Regions from separate parts of the Siminovitchia fortis genome, predicted to be linked through region 2. Evidence: riboswitches for the same ligand, from Rfam matches in the RefSeq annotation. Region 2 holds a riboswitch; each other region holds the start of a gene.
The links. A riboswitch is a leader RNA that binds a small molecule or an ion and turns the genes downstream of it on or off. The one in region 2 is predicted to bind S-adenosylmethionine.

Region 1 (4,328 bases), on a different contig from region 2:
CCACCGCTGTCACATCTTCGTACCGCTTTGTGACATGCTGAATGTCGATCATTTATTTGCCCTCCTTCCCCAATTGATATGGAGGTTTCACATACCCTTTAGCATTCTTGTTCGTGTAGTCCAAAAATTCGTCGGACCTATAGGCCTTTTCTAAGGCTTTTGCGAATGGTTTATCTACATCTTCTTTTCTCAACGTTACATAAATTAAATAGCTCTCAGGTGTTTTTTCAATTTCTACGGCTTCATCCAATTTCAACCCCGAAGCCAGTGCATAGTTTCCGTTAATGAAGGCAAAGTCGGTATCTCCCAATGAACGCGGCGTTTGTGCCGGATCAACCGGTTTGATTTTTAAATTAAGCTTATTATCGATAATATCTTTCTCTGAGACCGTTGTTGGCTCGGCATCTTCATTTATTTTAATCAGCCCAAAATCCTCAAGCATGTTAAGCGATCTTGCCAGGTTGGTCGGATCATTCGGCGTAGCAATTGTCGTACCTTCTTTGATATCATCCAGGGATGTATGCTTTTCAGAATAAAGACCAATTGGTGCAGTTGGCACTGCATATGGGGCCACTAAGTCCATATCGTGGTCTTTATTGAACTGCTTCAGGTAATTTCTATTTTGGAATAGGTTGGCATCAATTTCGCCTTCGTTTAGAGCAATGTTTGGTTGAATGTAATCGTTGAACTCGACGATTTTCACTTTGTAGCCCTCTTTTTCAAGGATGGGAATGACCCCTTCTTTTAACTGGTCACTGTATGGTCCCGCTGTTGCACCAATTGTAATTTCTTTCTTTTCCCCACTTGCCGACGAAGTGCCTCCGCAGGCCCCCAAAACGAATAAGCTAAGAATTAAAGTGATATATAGCAATGTTTTCTTCATGTCTTCATTCTCCCTTTTTAACGATGTGTTTTTTCTTTCCAATATTTTCGGATGAAAGGTGCTCTCCCCGATTCTTCTTTAAAGGCTGCATAAGCATCCGGATTTTTCTTGTAATAATTCTGATGCTCCTCTTCCGCTGGGAAGAATGGAGCCGCGGGCAGAATCTTAGTGACAATCGGACGATTGAATTTCCCGCTTGCTTCCAACCTCCTTTTTGACTCTTCCGCAAGGTGTCTTTGTTTTTCCGTATGATAAAAAATGGCAGTTTGATAGGAAGGTCCCCTGCTTCTGAATTGGCCTCCGGCATCTGTAGGATCAATCTGCTGCCAATATAAATCTAATAACTTTTCATATGGAAATAATCGGGAATCAAACAAAATTTGTACTGCTTCCACGTGGCCGGTTGTTCCGGTGCAAACCTCTTCGTACGTCGGGTTCACAATCGTCCCGCCGGTATAGCCGGAAATGACTTGCTCAATTCCAGGCTGTGAGTCAAATGGTTCGATCATGCACCAGAAGCAGCCTCCCGCAAATGTCGCACATTCAAGTTTTGACATGTTCACTTCTCCTCCAATAAAAAAGGCCCCTTGATCAACGCATAAATGCCTGAACCAACTAGCAAAGTTGCGTTGAAATCAAGAGGCCTCCGGTTGTCCGGTCAGCTTCCGTATATAAGATTTTTTTAAGTGACGTATGGCATCCAGCGCTAAAGGACCGTGTTGACTTTTCTTATGTCTCATGCCGGAAACCGCTGTTTTTCAATCCGATTGATCTGAACGATCTTCCCTTCATGCACTGTAATCTGCAATTCACCGAAACGCAAATTGCTCAGTGCTTCCACAATCACTTTCAGCTTCTCATTGTCCACTTTTTCCTTGACACCCATTCCCCTCATCTCCTTTGAAAGTAGTTCCGATATACAAGAAAAAGACCCCTTAACAATAAGAGGTCTCCGCTTTTTAAGAATATAAATCAAGCTTTGCCTCTTATATATCAGATTTGTAAAAAAATCTGCTGGAATTGGCACCGTTTGAATATGAAAAAATATTCAATGGTTGCCGAGGCTTCACTGGGCCAGTCCCTCCACCTCTCTGCATAAGAGTTATGAAAATATGAATTTGTAAATGTAAAATCTATTCTATTCGGAATGGAATGAATTGTCAACCGTATTTTGGTGATTTCTCAAATCAGGACATTGGTCATGCATCCATCAGGGATGATCGTCAAAATTTCCTATCAGATTCTCCGTAATATCCCCCACAACCGGAAGCTTTATCCGTTCCCGCTGATAAGCTTTGATCATAAGCACAATCCACAAGATGAATGTTGTCAAAGAAATAAGCGACTTCAATAGCCAGCCGACAAACGGAACATAGCCGACTCCCAAACCAAGAATCCACAGCGAGACAAAAAGGACAATTGACTGCATTGCATGGAATTTTACAAAAGGACTTTTCTTTTCCAATACAAAGAAAATGATGCCTGTGACAAACGTTCCGAGGTAGCATAGCAGCCCTGCAATATTCTCATCCAGGCCAGTGGATGATTTTGGCGGCACTTCGTTTCCACTGGATTCGATTTCATGTTTATCGTCCAAATTCCTTCCTCCTTTCATAGCTTCATTTGCTTTGAGTATAACAAATCGGACGATCGAAAACTAAGAAAAGTCAGACTTAAATTTCTAATTGCTTCCCCCTTTGCGAAAAATGGCAGGTGGCTGACAAAAACCATTGAAATAAGAATCAAAAAGAAAGCTTTCATAAAAAGGGGCAATTGTCTCAATAATTTTCCATAAACAAAGACGGAGAACGATTGATTATGTTATAATCTATGAAATTATTTTTATTGCAAGGGGTTGCTGGAAAATGGAGTCATGGATCAATATAAAAGACGGTGTGGTCCCTTCCGTATGTTCTTTGGACTGTCCCGATCAGTGCGGGCTGCTTGTCCATAAAAAGGACGGAAAAATTGTAAAAATCGACGGAGATCCGGATCACCCTGTGACAAAAGGGAGCATTTGCAACAAGGTTCGGAATATGGCTGAACGCCTGTATGATTCAAGCCGTTTGAAGACACCGTTAAAACGAGTAGGCCCCAAAGGGGAAGGCAAATTCGAACCAATCAGCTGGGACGAAGCGATTGAAACGATTGCAGGCCGCTGGAAACAATTGATTTCCGCAGAAGGGGCAGAGTCCATTCTTCCATACAGCTTTTATGGGAACATGGGCAGGATCCAATCAGAAGGTATGGACAGGCGTTTCTTCAACCGCCTCGGCGCCAGCCAGCTTGAGCAGACGATCTGCTCTTCGGCAGGAAGCGTCGGTTACAACTACACAATGGGCGGCGGCTTTGGTACCGACCCTGAGGATATGACGGAAACAAAGCTTTTCATTTTCTGGGGAATCAATGCAGCCAGCACAAACATGCACCAGGTAATGATTGCCCAAAAAGCTCGGAAAACAGGAGCAAAGCTCGTTGTCATTGATGTTCATAAAAATCAGACCGGGCGCATGGCGGATTGGTTCATTCCAATCCTTCCGGGAACAGACAGCGCTCTTGCACTCGGAATTATGCATATTTTATTTGAAGAAAACTTGGTGGACCGTGAATTTTTAAAGGAATATACAGTCGGTTATGAGGAACTTGAAAATCATGTGAAATCTTATGACCCAAAAACAGTGTCGGAAATTACTGGAGTACCCGTTGATGATATTTATAAACTCGCACGCATGTATGGCGAAATTTCCCCTTCCATGATCCGGATTGGGAACGGGCTGCAGCATCATGACAACGGCGGAATGATTGTCCGGACCATCTCCTGCCTCCCTGCCCTTACAGGGCAATGGCCGCTAAAAGGCGGCGGTGCCGTCAAATCAAACAGCGGATATTTGGCCTTTAATACAAGGGCGCTGCAACGGCCCGAACTTCGAAAAAAACAGGCTCGGACCATCAATATGATTCAATTGGCTGAAGCCCTGCACGAATCGGAGCAGCCGATCCGTTCGCTCTTCGTATATTGCAGCAACCCTGCCGTCGTTGCTCCAAATGCCGGAAAAGTTCGCAAAGGCCTGGTACGGGAAGATCTTTTTACAGTTGTACACGACCTGTTTCTGACAGAAACCGCAAAATATGCGGATATTGTATTGCCGGCAACTTCATCCTATGAAAATACTGATTTTTATACATCTTATTGGCATCAATATCTCCACTTGCAGGAGCCGGTCATTCCTCCCTATGGGGAAAGCAAGTCAAATTCCGATGTTTTCAGGCTGCTTGCGGAGGCAATGGGTTTTGAGGATCCTGAACTTAAGGTTAGCGATGAAGAACTGATCGAGCAGGCTATAAGTGATGTGGCAAACCCACACTTCCCTGATACCGATCTTGACCAATTGAAGAAAGAGCGATTTGTTAAGGCAAAGAATAAAGACGGCTACTGGAAAAATTT
Region 2 (4,328 bases):
TAACCGATTTCCCTAGCTCCTACCCCGATATCACCTGCAGGAACGTCAATGCCGGAGCCGATATATTTGCTTAATTCGGTCATGAAGCTTTGTGTAAATCTCATGATTTCCGCATCTGATTTTCCTTTTGGGTCAAAATCCGATCCGCCTTTGCCGCCGCCAATCGCCTGGTTCGTCAAAGCGTTCTTAAAAACTTGTTCAAATCCCAAGAACTTGATGATGCTCGCATTAACGGAAGGATGAAATCTGAGTCCGCCTTTGTAAGGTCCAAGAGTACCATTGAATTGAACGCGGAATCCGCGGTTAACTCTCACTTTCCCTTTATCGTCCACCCAAGGTACCCGGAAGGAAATCATGCGTTCCGGTTCTACGATTCTTTCTAATATTCCGTTTTCCATATACTTTGGATTTTTCACTAATACGGGAAGAAGAGAGTGGAAAATTTCTTGGACAGCCTGGAGGAATTCAGGTTCGTTCGCATTGCGTTCTTTTACTGTATCATACACACTTTTAATATATTTTTTGGCTGTTTGCAATTTATGAGCTTCCATTTCCATAATCATTGCCATTTATTATCACTCCCATTCACCTGTATTTGATTTTCAAAAAATTTCCACGTCCTGAAACTTGGTACAATTCATTCTATCCTTTACAATTAATCTATACAATATGGATTTGAGATAAATTTGATGCCTTTTTGATATCAATCGATGAAAAAGGGGGAATTCGCTGATGGAATTAAGACAAATCCAGTATTTTATCGAAGTGGCCCATAGAGAGCATATGACAGAAGCAGCAGAAGCCTTGCACGTTGCCCAGTCTGCTGTCAGCCGGCAAATCGTCAACCTGGAAGCGGAGTTGGGGGTCGACCTGTTTATTCGGGAAGGGCGGAACATCCGCCTGACTCACGTTGGAAAAATGTTTTTGGAAAAGATGGAGACCGCCATGGATTTGATTCATGAAGCAAAAAGAGAAATCGAGGAACAGCTGGACCCCGAACGCGGGACAGTCCGAATCGGATTTCCCAGCAGCCTGGCGGCATCGTTGCTTCCAACCGTCATCTCCGCTTTTCGAAAAGGCCATCCCTTTGTCAATATCCAGCTTCACCAAGACTCATACCGCCATTTGGTGGAACAGGTCGTAATAGGAGATATTGATTTGGCTTTGCTTGGGCCGGTCCCTAAAAATGATGCAAGGGTGACAAGTGAAATTTTATTTGTGGAAAACCTCGTAGCCCTGCTTTACGCAAAACATCCGCTTGCTTCAAGAAAGTCCCTGCAGTTGGATGAACTCCGAAATGATCCGTTCATTTTATCCCCTAAAGGATATATACTGCAAAATATCGTTGAAAATGCCTGCCGGCAATACGGTTTTGAGCCGCAAGTCTCTTTTGAAGGAAAAGACATTGATGCCATCAAAGGACTGGTCGCTGCAGGTCTTGGGGTCACTTTACTCCCGGAAATTACTCTTGTGGACAGCCTTCCACGTACAACAGTCAAGATCCCGCTTGCCGAACAGAATGTTACCCGGACGGTAGGAATGATCATTCCGAACAATCGGAAGCTGATGCCGACGGAGCTCCTTTTTCATAAATTCCTGAAAGACTTCTTCCGTACATTGAGCGGCTTTCAGTAGAGATTTGAATGAAATATTGAAACGTTTCTCTTTTAATTGTTGACAGGATTTTGATAAGTATGTATAATCCTATTTAACTTAACAGAGCAGGAATATGAGTATTGACCGGTCAACCGGAGATACAGCCTTTTTGTAAAAAGGATTGTATCTCCGGTTTTATTTTGCTTTGAAGAGTTGCTAAAACAAAATTGTATATACAGTTTTTTTTCTTATCCAGAGAGGTTGAGGGATTGGCCCTGTGACGCCTCAGCAACCACCGTGTCAAAACGGAAAGGTGCTAAATCCAACAAGTTGCTTGCGACTTGAAAGATGAGAAGAAACCTAGTGATTTTATTGGGTCTTCTTCTTGTGGGAAGGCCCTTTTTGTTTGTAGAGGATGTTCAAAAAGCACCAAATGATAAGCGTCGAATCTCTTCGTTGGCTTGTTTCTCCACTGCTCACGTATATAATGCATACGTTCCGCTGCTCGGCAGGCTCAAGCGGCGACATCCTGTCGCTTCGCCTGCACTAGGACGTCCTGTCCGTCGAAACTACGCCGCCTCGATATTCTTGCGACGCACACGACGTGCTAGTGTCGACGTTGCCACACGATGTGGCGCACTTAGTCGACCTTCTAATTTGGCACTTTTTGAACACGTACTTGTAAAAAGGCCTTCCAATCATGAAAGGAAGGAGAATGAAAATGTCGTCTGTACCATTAAAGAAAGAAACACTGCTTGCCCAAGTCGGGAATGACAGAGATGAACCGAATGGTGCGATTAGTACGCCAATCTATTTATCAGCGCCCTACCGGCATCATGAGATTGGATTGTTGAAGGGCTACGATTACATCCGCACAAGTAACCCGACGCGTGAGGTATTGGAAAACGCCATCGCCAAATTGGAAAAGGGCGATCGGGGTTTTGCCTGCAGTTCCGGAATGAGTGCGGTGCAATTGGCATTTTCCTTATTTAAATCAGGAGACCATATTGTCGCTTCAAGGGATTTGTACGGTGGGTCTTACCGGTTGTTTGAATGGCTTTCCCAGCAGTATCAATTGGAATTTTCGTATTGGGATCCGGAAGAAAATGAGGTGGAAGGGCTGATTCGGAAAAACACAAAAGGCCTGTTCATTGAAACGCCCACCAATCCATTGATGACTGAAACAGATTTGAAACTTGCTGCGGAGACGGCTAAAAAATACGGATTGTTGCTCATCGTGGATAATACGTTTTATACGCCTCTCCTTCAAAGGCCCATCGAATTGGGGGCCGATGTAGTCATACACAGCGCGACCAAATATTTGGGCGGACATAATGATCTGCTCGCCGGATTAGTAGTATCAGCTAACCCGGAGCAGAGCGACCGGCTGTTTGATTTCCATAATTCCTGCGGAGCAGTTTTGCCGCCATTTGATTGTTGGCTCTTAATCAGAGGTATGAAAACATTGGCTTTGCGCATGGAGCGGCATGAGAAGAATGCGAAGGAAATTTATTCATTTCTGTCCGGGCACCCACTGGTGGATCAGGTGTATTATCCGCGAAAAGGCGGCATGGTCAGCTTTGAAATCGCAAGGGAAGCATGGGTTGCGCCATTTCTGAAAGCTTTAAAGCTATTCACCTTTGCGGAGAGTCTGGGAGGGGTTGAAAGCTTAATCACATACCCGGCCACCCAAACTCATGCCGATGTACCAGAAGAAACAAGAACAAGCTATGGACTCAGCAATCGCCTTCTGCGCGTATCCGTAGGCATCGAGCATGCGGATGATCTGATTGAGGATTTGGCACAGGCCTTCAATCAATTGAAGGAGCCGGCACCGGGAATAAAAGGGCAGGGAGGTGCTGAAGCTGAGCCTGTTAGATAGTTTGAAAGGGCGGATCTTAATTGGCGACGGGGCCACAGGAACGCTGCTTTATTCATACGGAGTGGACCGCTGCTTTGAGGAGTTGAATCTGACACATCCCAATGAAGTTATATATACCCACAAAGAATATATCAAGGCCGGGGCGGATCTTATCCAAACAAACACCTACGGCGCCAATTATATCAAGCTTTCAAGATATGGATTGGAAGAACGGGTGAAAGAGATTAACAGCGCAGCTGTAAGAATCGCCAGGAAAGCAGCTGGCAAAGAAACCTATGTTGTCGGATCGATCGGCGGAATCCACGGGGCGAGGTTCCATAATGAATTGGAAGAAGAGATTAAGAGAAGCTTCAGGGAACAGCTTTATTGTCTGCTTCTTGAAGGCGTGGATGGCCTGCTGCTCGAGACCTATTATGACCTGGATGAATTGACCACCGTTTTGAAAATTGCCCGTGAAGTGACGGACCTGCCGATTATCACCAATGTTTCGATGCATGAACCCGGCGTTTTGGAAAATGGGGTGCTGCTGTCAGAAGCTTTTGCCCGCCTTGAGGATTTGGGAGCAGATGTCGTAGGCGTAAATTGCCGATTGGGCCCTTATCATGTGTTAAAGGCGCTGGAGACCACACCGATTCCTGAGAAAGCTTTTTTATCTGCGTATCCGAACTCCAGCCTTCCCGAATACCGGGATGGAAGATTGTTGTATAAATCGGAGCCGGATTATTTTAAAAAGTTCGCGCGTTTCTTCCGCAATGAGGGCGTACGGTTAATGGGCGGCTGCTGCGGAACCACGCCGGAACATATCAAAGCCCTGAAGGAAGGAATCAAGGGGCTGGAACCCATTACGGAA
Region 3 (4,328 bases), on a different contig from region 2:
CTTACAAATCGCTTCGTAGTTTGGTGCGACGGTGAGGTGAAAATGTCTTTTGTTGCTCCTTCTTCAATGACTTCACCATTTTCCATTACAGCTACGCGGTCACAGATGCGCTGAATGACGTTCATTTCGTGTGTGATGAGCAAAATGGTAATACCGAGATCTTTATTGATTTTCAAAAGCAGGTCGAGAATGGCTTCCGTCGTATCCGGGTCCAAAGCGCTGGTCGCTTCGTCGCTTAAAAGGATTTCGGGTTCAAAAGCAAGCGCGCGGGCGATAGCCACCCGCTGCTTTTGCCCGCCGGAAAGTTCGGAAGGATAGGCATGATATTTTTCATCAAGGCCGACTATTTTTAGGTACTTCACGACTCTTTCTTCCACTTCTTTTTTGCTAAATCCGGAAAGTTTCAGTGGAATGGAAATATTTTCATAAACAGTGGCCGTCTTTAAAAGGTTAAATCCCTGAAAAATCATTCCGATGTTGGTGCGGGCTTCGCGAAGCTTTTTGGTAGACAGTTTTGTTAAATCTGTCCCTTTTACAACTACGGAACCTGCGTCAGGTTTTTCCAATAAATTGACGCAGCGGATCAATGTACTTTTTCCAGCGCCGCTGTATCCGATGACTCCATATATTTCACCTTTTTTAACAGAAAGCGATACATTGTTCAATGCGTGAATCGGACCTTGTTTACCTTGAAATGTCTTAGAGATTCCCGCGAGTTCTATCATGTGTATTGCTCCTTCATGTTTATTTTCAAAAATCCGTGACGGCTGCCTGGTTCAGTTTTCTTACCAAGAGGGAATGACTGATCCTTCGAATGTTTCATCAATATATTGTTTCACTTCATCAGAACGGTAAACATCCCAAAACTTTTGAATCGCTTCGTCATCTTTTGATTCAGGCCTGGCCGCTGCAACATTCACCCATGGAGAGTCGCTTGATTCAATAAAGATGGAATCTTTGGCAGGCTTAAGTCCATGCTCAATCGCAAAGTTCGTATTGATGGCAGCTGCATCAAGCTCCTCCAATTGACGGGGAAGCTGGGAGGCTTCCAATTCTACTAACTCATAATCGTTTTCGTTTTCTTCAACATCCTTGACAGTCGGGGCAGTCCCTGAGCCTTCTTTCAATTTAATTAATCCGGCACTTTCAAACAAAACAAGGGCACGTCCTCCATTTGTAGGATCGTTAGGAAGTCCAATCTTCGCCCCTTTTGGCAGATCTTTAACGTCTTTCACTTTGGATGAGTAAATCCCCATTGGAAAAGTGAGTGCTTTACCTACTTCGACAAGATCCATGTCCCGGTCTTTATTAAACTGCTCCAAATAAGGAATCGTTTGGAATAAGTTGAGATCCAACTCTTTTTCATCTAAAGCGATATTCGGCATAATGTAATCCGTGAACACTTTGACTTCGATATCCAAATCTTGCTTGGCTGCAAGCTCTTTTACTTTTTCCAAAACTTGTTCGTGCGGGCCGGCTGTTACACCAACCGTCAGTTTGCCGTCGTCAAGAAGGCCTTCCGCTTTTTCGCCTTTACTGCCGGCTGCTTCTTTATTGCCACCGCCGCATGCTGCAAGAGCGGCGATTATTAAAATAATTAAACTGGATAATACCCACTTTTTCATGCTGCTTCCCCATTTCAATGTATATTTATCTTTTTAGTCGAGTTTACTGCTATTAATCATCTTCCTATTTTTATTGCCAATACAATTTCTATTTATCGTACCTCCGTGTTCCTCCCTTCAAGATTCCTTATGGAAATCCCTTGTGCATCAAAAAATGCCTCTCGCACAGAGAGGCATGGAAATACACGAAAGTATCACGCACTCTCTTATTTTTCAAAATACAAAGTATTTTGCAGGATTTAGCACCTGTTCCTGTTTTGGTAAAACAAGAATGGTTGCCGGGTTTCACAGGGCCAGTCCCTCCACCGCTCTCAATAAGAGATTTCCAAATGAAATTGTTAAGAATGATAATATACCTATCTAAAAGAAATGTCAATACTGTCTGTTCATTTTTCAGATCTATCTATGATCAAAGGCCCCTTGAAATTTTTTCATAGACCTTTCTTCCATACCGGAAAAACAAGAAAAATACTAACTATTTTTTGTATTATGATTTATAATATGTATGAATATATGTTTTTTTATTTTTATTATATATACTTTAATGCAGGGAGGAGCAGCAAAGTGTCAACTGATGCGAAGAAGAAGGTCCAAGACTATATTGAAGAAAATAAAGATGAACTTGTGGAAGCCATTGTGAAGGCGGTCCAAATTCCGAGCGTGATCGGCGACGAAAATGCTATGGCGGAATATATGAGGAAAAAGTATGAAGAAATCGGATTGAAAGTGGCCGAGGTTCATCCTGAGTATGAAAAGATCCAAAACCATCCTGCTTTTAGCAGCTCTGATTTGCCGTTTGAAGGCAGAAAGAACATTATCGGCATTTGGGAAGGCAATGACGATGCGCCTTCATTAACGTTAAATGGACATATGGATGTTGTTTCACCGGAACCGGTTGAAAATTGGACAAAAGATCCATGGGGCGGCGAGATTGTAGGCAATAAATTGTACGGGCGCGGCTCGGGAGATATGAAAGCCGGGCTTATGGCCAATTGGTTCGCTTTGAAAGCGCTGTTGGACCTGGGAATCAAGCCGAAAGGCAAAGTCCTGCTTCAAAGCGTGATCGAAGAGGAAGCAGGGGGGGCAGGCGGTACACTCTCCTGTTTGGAAGCCGGATATACAACCGACGGTTTTATTGCGACAGAGCCCCATGCTTTGAGATTGACTGTTGCTCATGCCGGGGTCATGTATTTCCGAGTAAGGGTGCTGGGCAAAACAGCTCATGCGGGCATGGCGCATTTGGGCGTGAATGCGATCAGTAAAATGTACAAGGTTTACAATGCACTTGAAGAGCTCGCTGAAAAGAGGGCTAAGGAGGTTTATTTTGAGCTGTTCCATAAAGGTTCCGGCCAATCTGTCCATATGAATCTTGGTACGTTAAAAGGGGGAGACTGGGCATCCAATGTTCCAGGTGAAGCAGTACTTGAATGCCGAATCGGTTTCATCCCATCTGAGACACGCGCCGAAATCAAGGAACTGATTGAAAAGACGGTTCAGGGAGCCGCAAAAGGCGACGAATGGCTCGAAGAGAATCCGCCTGAAGTGGAATGGTACGGCTGGACAACCGAGGCGTGGAATCAGGCCCCTGAAGATCCGTATGTCCAAGCTTTTAAAAAGACGGCGGAAGACGTATTGGGCAAAGAAGTGGAAATTGCCGGACGTGCTGCCGGGAATGATGCACGGTTTACCCAATACTATGGCAAGCCTGGACTTGTGTTTGGACCAAGGTGCTCGAACATGCACGGACCGGACGAATATGTTGAAATCGACAGTGTTATTGAGACAGCGAAGGTGTTTGCTGCACACATTATTGACTGGTGCGGAATTGAAGAAGAATGATTAATACGGAAAACCTCTGATTTTTTGTGTTATGCTCCCCTTTTGGTAGTCAGGTGAAAAGGACAACTTAAAGGGGGCAATTCACATTGTGGCCAGGGGTTTATTGAATTAGATTTTCGCTGAGAGTATTGCTTTGCTTAAAATATAAAGATTCTTGCCCAAGTTCGAGGATTGCAGCATCTTCGGTAAGGAATGCCGCGCATACCTGCCCAAATAGGAGGGATGGCGGCATCTTCGGTAAGGAATCCCGTGTATACTTGCCCAATTAGAAGGGATAGCGGCATCTACGGTAAGGGATCCCGTGTATACTTGCCCGATTAGGAGGGATGGCGGCATCTTCGGTAAGGAAAGCCGCACATACCTGCCCAAATAGGAGGGATAGCGCGATCTTTGGTAAGGAATGCTACACATTCCTTACCGTTGATTCCTTTCAACAGGAGGCCTTTAAAGAAGCTCACCTAGGTACTGATTTAAAGAAAAGTTTTAAAGGCGAAAACCACGGCTGCTCCGAATGCCATTGCGATCACAAGCTTTAATGCTTGTTTCATCTTGAATGCCTCCTCTGATTTTTAATCCACCATCCGCTTGCGAAAGACCACAACGGTCAGAGCGGAAATGACAATGGTCCAAATAACGATAATCACCAAGTTTAATAGAATATCTGTAAAGCCTGCTTTATTTTCCACGTTTTTCGCAATTTCAAGCAGTTGGACGTTTGGCAGGTATTCGGCTGCTTTTAAAATGGGATATTTTTCCGCCAATGCGTTGATAAATGTTCCGAATGAAAAAACGAGCATGAATGGAAGAATCAGGACGGAAGCCTCCATAACCGATTTTGCATACAGGCCTAATAATGTCCCCAAG
Region 4 (4,328 bases), on a different contig from region 2:
GCATAACGTGCTGCAGGAAGAGGCAGGAACGGTGCACCGAAGCATGTGGAGAATGTTGCTTCAGGTGAAGTGACTCCGCGCTCTGTTCCGGCAAGCTTGGATGTGAAACCGCTAAGGAAGTGGTACATTGCCTGCTCTTTTGTCAGCTTGCTGATTGGAGGCAATACTCCGAATGCGTCAGCTGTCAAGAATACGATGACAGATGGATGTCCCGCAATGCTTGGTTCCACGATATTGTCGATGGCTTGGATTGGGTATGCAGCCCTTGTATTTTCAGTCAGTGATGTGTCATCATAAAGAGGCTCGCGTGATTCCGGATCGACAATGACATTTTCCAAAACAGAGCCGAATGTGATGGCATTATAGATTTGCGGTTCTTTTTCGTAAGATAATCCTGCTGTTTTTGCATAGCATCCGCCTTCGACGTTAAAAACGCCGTTTGGAGACCAGCCGTGCTCGTCATCGCCGATCAAGCGGCGGTTCGGATCGGCTGAAAGGGTTGTTTTACCTGTTCCGGACAGTCCGAAGAAGAGGGCGACATCGCCTTCAGCGCCAACGTTCGCGGAGCAGTGCATGGATAAAATATCCGCCTCCGGAAGTTCGTAGTTCATGACGGAGAAAATGGATTTTTTCATTTCGCCTGCATATTCTGTACCGCCGATCAATACGATACGGCGCTCGAATGAGACGATGATGAATGTTTCTGATTTTGTACCGTCAACTGCAGGATCTGCTTTAAACCCGGGTGCAGAGATGACAGTGAATTTCGATTCATGGTCAGCCAATTCTTCGCCGGTAGGGCGGATGAACAATTGGTGGGCAAACAAGTTGTGCCAGGCATATTCGTTGATGACCTGAATCGGCAGGCGGTATTTTTCATCAGCACCTGCAAATCCTTTAAATACGAAGATTTCTTCCCTTTCCTGTAAGTAGGAAACAACTTTTGAATACAGTTTTTCAAATACCTCAGATGAAATCGGCTGGTTCACAGAACCCCAATCGATCTTGTCTGTGACAGACGGTTCATCAACGATGAATTTGTCTTCAGGGGAGCGGCCTGTATATTTACCAGTTTCGGCACGAACGGCACCAGAAGTTGTCAGAACCCCTTCTTTACGGCTCAGGACCTTCTCGACAAGCTGTGGTACTGATAACTGCGTATGAACGTTCTGTCCGTTCAATAATTGCGCTAATTCGCTTTTGATGCCTACTGAACTCATATGTTTACCCTTCCTTTGTTTAAATATTTAACTTTACGTTTACTTGAGAAATAGTATAACACATTTAATTGATTAGTCTATACTAATTTTGCATTATTTCTTGAACAGGATTTGACTAAATGGATTTTATTTTTGAAGGGAATGGTAAAAATAAGCCTATTTCTTAACTTTCCCGGTTGACATTGATTTATGATGTAAGTTATGATTTTGAGTTGAACGGATACTCTTATCCTGAGATGGCGGAGGAAACAGGTCCTTTGAAGCCCGGCAACCTGCCGTCCTGCTTTGCAGACGGAAAGGTGCTTACCTGTAGCAAGGCGAAAAGCCTTGGGCGATAAGAGTGAAAGGCTCGGAACACATCAACTAAACCTTTCCTCAACTTCATGTCAGGAAAGGTTTTTTATTTTAATCAAATGTGCTTCTATAAAAAGGACAGAGTACCGTTGAATGTATAAAATTATTTTATCACTGTAAAAGAGGTTGTTCAAAAAATCCAAATGATGAGCGGCGAATCTCTTTGTTGGCTTGTTTGGCAGCTTTTTGAACACGCACCAAAAGGAGGAGCTTTGATGTCTAAAATTCGGCATTTATTTACCTCAGAGTCTGTTACAGAAGGACATCCGGATAAGATTTGTGATCAAATATCTGATGCGATATTGGATGCGATTCTTAAAGAAGATCCCAATGCCCGGGTTGCCTGTGAAACATCCGTGACTACAGGGCTGGTGCTCGTTGCCGGAGAAATTACGACGACGACTTACGTGGATATTCCGAAGATTGTCCGTGACACAATTAAAGAAATCGGTTATACACGTGCGAAATATGGATTTGATGCTGAAACGTGTGCGGTCATCACATCCATCGACGAGCAGTCTCCTGATATAGCAGCAGGAGTGAACACGGCTCTTGAAGCAAGAGAGGGGAATATGAGCGAAGAGGAAATCGAGGCGATCGGTGCAGGGGACCAGGGCCTCATGTTCGGTTTTGCGTGCAATGAGACCGAGGAGCTTATGCCGCTGCCTATTTCACTTTCTCATAAACTTTCAAGAAGGCTGGCCCATGTGCGGAAAGAATCCATTCTTTCTTATTTAAGGCCTGATGGAAAAACCCAAGTCACTATTGAATATGACGAAAATAACCAACCGGTGCGAATTGATACGATCGTTTTGTCCACTCAGCATCACCCTGAAGTCGAACTTGAGCAGATCAAAGCGGATATTAAGGAACATGTCATCAAACCTGTCGTGCCTGCGGAACTGCTTGATGATGAAACGAAATACTTCATTAATCCGACCGGACGCTTTGTAATCGGCGGCCCGCAAAGTGATGCGGGGCTGACAGGAAGAAAAATTATTGTTGATACGTATGGCGGATATGCCCGCCATGGCGGAGGAGCTTTCTCAGGAAAGGACCCCACTAAAGTTGACCGCTCTGCTGCCTATGCTGCTCGCTACGTTGCCAAAAACATTGTAGCAGCAGGACTTGCCGATAAATGCGAAGTGCAGCTTGCCTATGCGATCGGTGTTGCGCAGCCTGTTTCCATTTCGGTCGACACTTTTGGTACAGGAAAAGTTTCGGAAGAAAAGCTTGTGAAGGCCATCAGGGAAAACTTCGACCTTCGTCCGGCCGGCATCATCCTCATGCTCGATCTGCGCAGGCCGATTTACCGCCAGACAGCGGCATATGGCCATTTTGGCCGTACGGATATTGATCTGCCATGGGAAAGAACGGACAAAGCGGAGGCGCTGATCCGCTCTACATCAATTTAAAGAAAAAGGCGAAGGTGCGATCGGCATCTTCGCTTTTTGAATGGAAGGCTTGCAATTCTTGGGTACCCCTATTTTTGCAGTAAAGACCTGCAATGCCTCCCGAGTATCAGGTTTGATCGCATGTTCGGTAGTCATAGCCCCGGAATGCCTTCCGAGTATCAGGTTTGATCGCATGTTCGGTAGGCATAGACCCGCAATACCTCCCGAGTATCGGGTTTGACCGCATGTTCGGTAGTCATAGACCCGGAATGCCTTCCGAAAATCCGCTAATCAGACATCTTCCACTTTTCTAATCAGAGTTCGCTTACGTTTTTCTAAATTTATCGCAATAAAACTGCCAAAGTGAGGCAAATAATGATAATATAAAAAAGGTGTGCAGATTATACTCACAACGCTTGAATCTTATTAAGTAGGTGACACTTACATGTGCGGTTTTATCGGGTGCATGCATCATCATGCAAGAGAAGAAGCAAAGACTGACCAAAAGTTTCAGCAAATGAACAATATTATCACTCACCGCGGACCTGATGATGAAGGATATTTTCAGGATGAATATGTCCAGTTCGGCTTCCGCAGGCTGAGCATCATCGATATTGAGAGCGGAAGCCAGCCGCTTTCTTATGAAAACGAGCGCTATTGGATTATTTTTAATGGAGAAGTATATAACTTTGTCGAGCTTCGTGAAGAGCTGGCAAAAAAAGGATACACATTTGAAACAGACTCAGATACTGAAGTCATTATCGCTTTGTTCAGTGATTTAAAAGAAAAAGCCGTGGAAAAACTACGCGGCATGTTTGCCTTTTTGATTTGGGATAAGGAAGAACAGGAATTGTTCGGAGCAAGGGATCCGTTTGGAATCAAGCCTTTCTTTTATATAGAGGAAGAAGACCGTTCGTTTTTTGCATCAGAAAAGAAAAGCATCCTGCTTGCCATGGATAAAAAAGAACTGAATACCGAAGCTCTTCAGCAATATATGACCTATCAGTTTGTTCCGGAGCCGGAAACGATGACCCGCCATATTAAGAAGCTTGAGCCCGGCCATTATTTTACGAAAAAACCGGGCGAATCCATGAACATTAACCGCTACTGGAGAGCAAACTTTAAGCCGGTCCAGCATAAGCCCGAAGAAGATTTCATCAAGGAAATCAGGGATGTTTTGTTTGACTCGGTCAATATCCATATGCGCAGTGATGTGCCGGTCGGTTCATTCCTTTCCGGCGGAATCGATTCTTCCATCATCGTTTCAATTGCTAAACAGTTCCATCCGAACATTAAAACATTCTCGGTCGGGTTTGAACGCGACGGCTTCAGCGAAATTGATGTAGCAAAAGAGACAGCT

Region 1: another riboswitch for S-adenosylmethionine. It lies ahead of FS666_RS08605 (YezD family protein); the one in region 2 lies ahead of FS666_RS03030 (aminotransferase class I/II-fold pyridoxal phosphate-dependent enzyme).
Region 3: another riboswitch for S-adenosylmethionine. It lies ahead of FS666_RS05300 (MetQ/NlpA family ABC transporter substrate-binding protein); the one in region 2 lies ahead of FS666_RS03030 (aminotransferase class I/II-fold pyridoxal phosphate-dependent enzyme).
Region 4: another riboswitch for S-adenosylmethionine. It lies ahead of metK (methionine adenosyltransferase); the one in region 2 lies ahead of FS666_RS03030 (aminotransferase class I/II-fold pyridoxal phosphate-dependent enzyme).

Annotation. Positions count from the first base shown of each region.
Region 1 is NZ_VEKZ01000019.1:41,923-46,250, reverse strand. It holds gene FS666_RS08620 (methionine ABC transporter ATP-binding protein) at 1-52, opposite strand, end outside; gene FS666_RS08615 (MetQ/NlpA family ABC transporter substrate-binding protein) at 53-883, opposite strand; gene msrA (peptide-methionine (S)-S-oxide reductase MsrA) at 901-1,440, opposite strand; gene FS666_RS08605 (YezD family protein) at 1,620-1,769, opposite strand; SAM riboswitch class I at 1,867-1,985, opposite strand; gene FS666_RS08600 (DUF4870 domain-containing protein) at 2,094-2,480, opposite strand; gene FS666_RS08595 (molybdopterin oxidoreductase family protein) at 2,749-4,328, shown strand, end outside.
Region 2 is NZ_VEKZ01000005.1:32,396-36,723, reverse strand. It holds gene gdhA (NADP-specific glutamate dehydrogenase) at 1-563, opposite strand, end outside; gene gltC (glutamate biosynthesis transcriptional regulator GltC) at 733-1,635, shown strand; SAM riboswitch class I at 1,842-1,951, shown strand; gene FS666_RS03030 (aminotransferase class I/II-fold pyridoxal phosphate-dependent enzyme) at 2,318-3,478, shown strand; gene FS666_RS03025 (bifunctional homocysteine S-methyltransferase/methylenetetrahydrofolate reductase) at 3,462-4,328, shown strand, end outside.
Region 3 is NZ_VEKZ01000010.1:7,474-11,801, reverse strand. It holds gene FS666_RS05305 (methionine ABC transporter ATP-binding protein) at 1-725, opposite strand, end outside; gene FS666_RS05300 (MetQ/NlpA family ABC transporter substrate-binding protein) at 786-1,625, opposite strand; SAM riboswitch class I at 1,829-1,946, opposite strand; gene FS666_RS05295 (ArgE/DapE family deacylase) at 2,190-3,464, shown strand; gene FS666_RS05290 (ABC transporter permease) at 4,034-4,328, opposite strand, start outside.
Region 4 is NZ_VEKZ01000045.1:3,492-7,819, forward strand. It holds gene pckA (phosphoenolpyruvate carboxykinase (ATP)) at 1-1,220, opposite strand, end outside; SAM riboswitch class I at 1,444-1,561, shown strand; gene metK (methionine adenosyltransferase) at 1,790-2,989, shown strand; gene asnB (asparagine synthase (glutamine-hydrolyzing)) at 3,414-4,328, shown strand, end outside.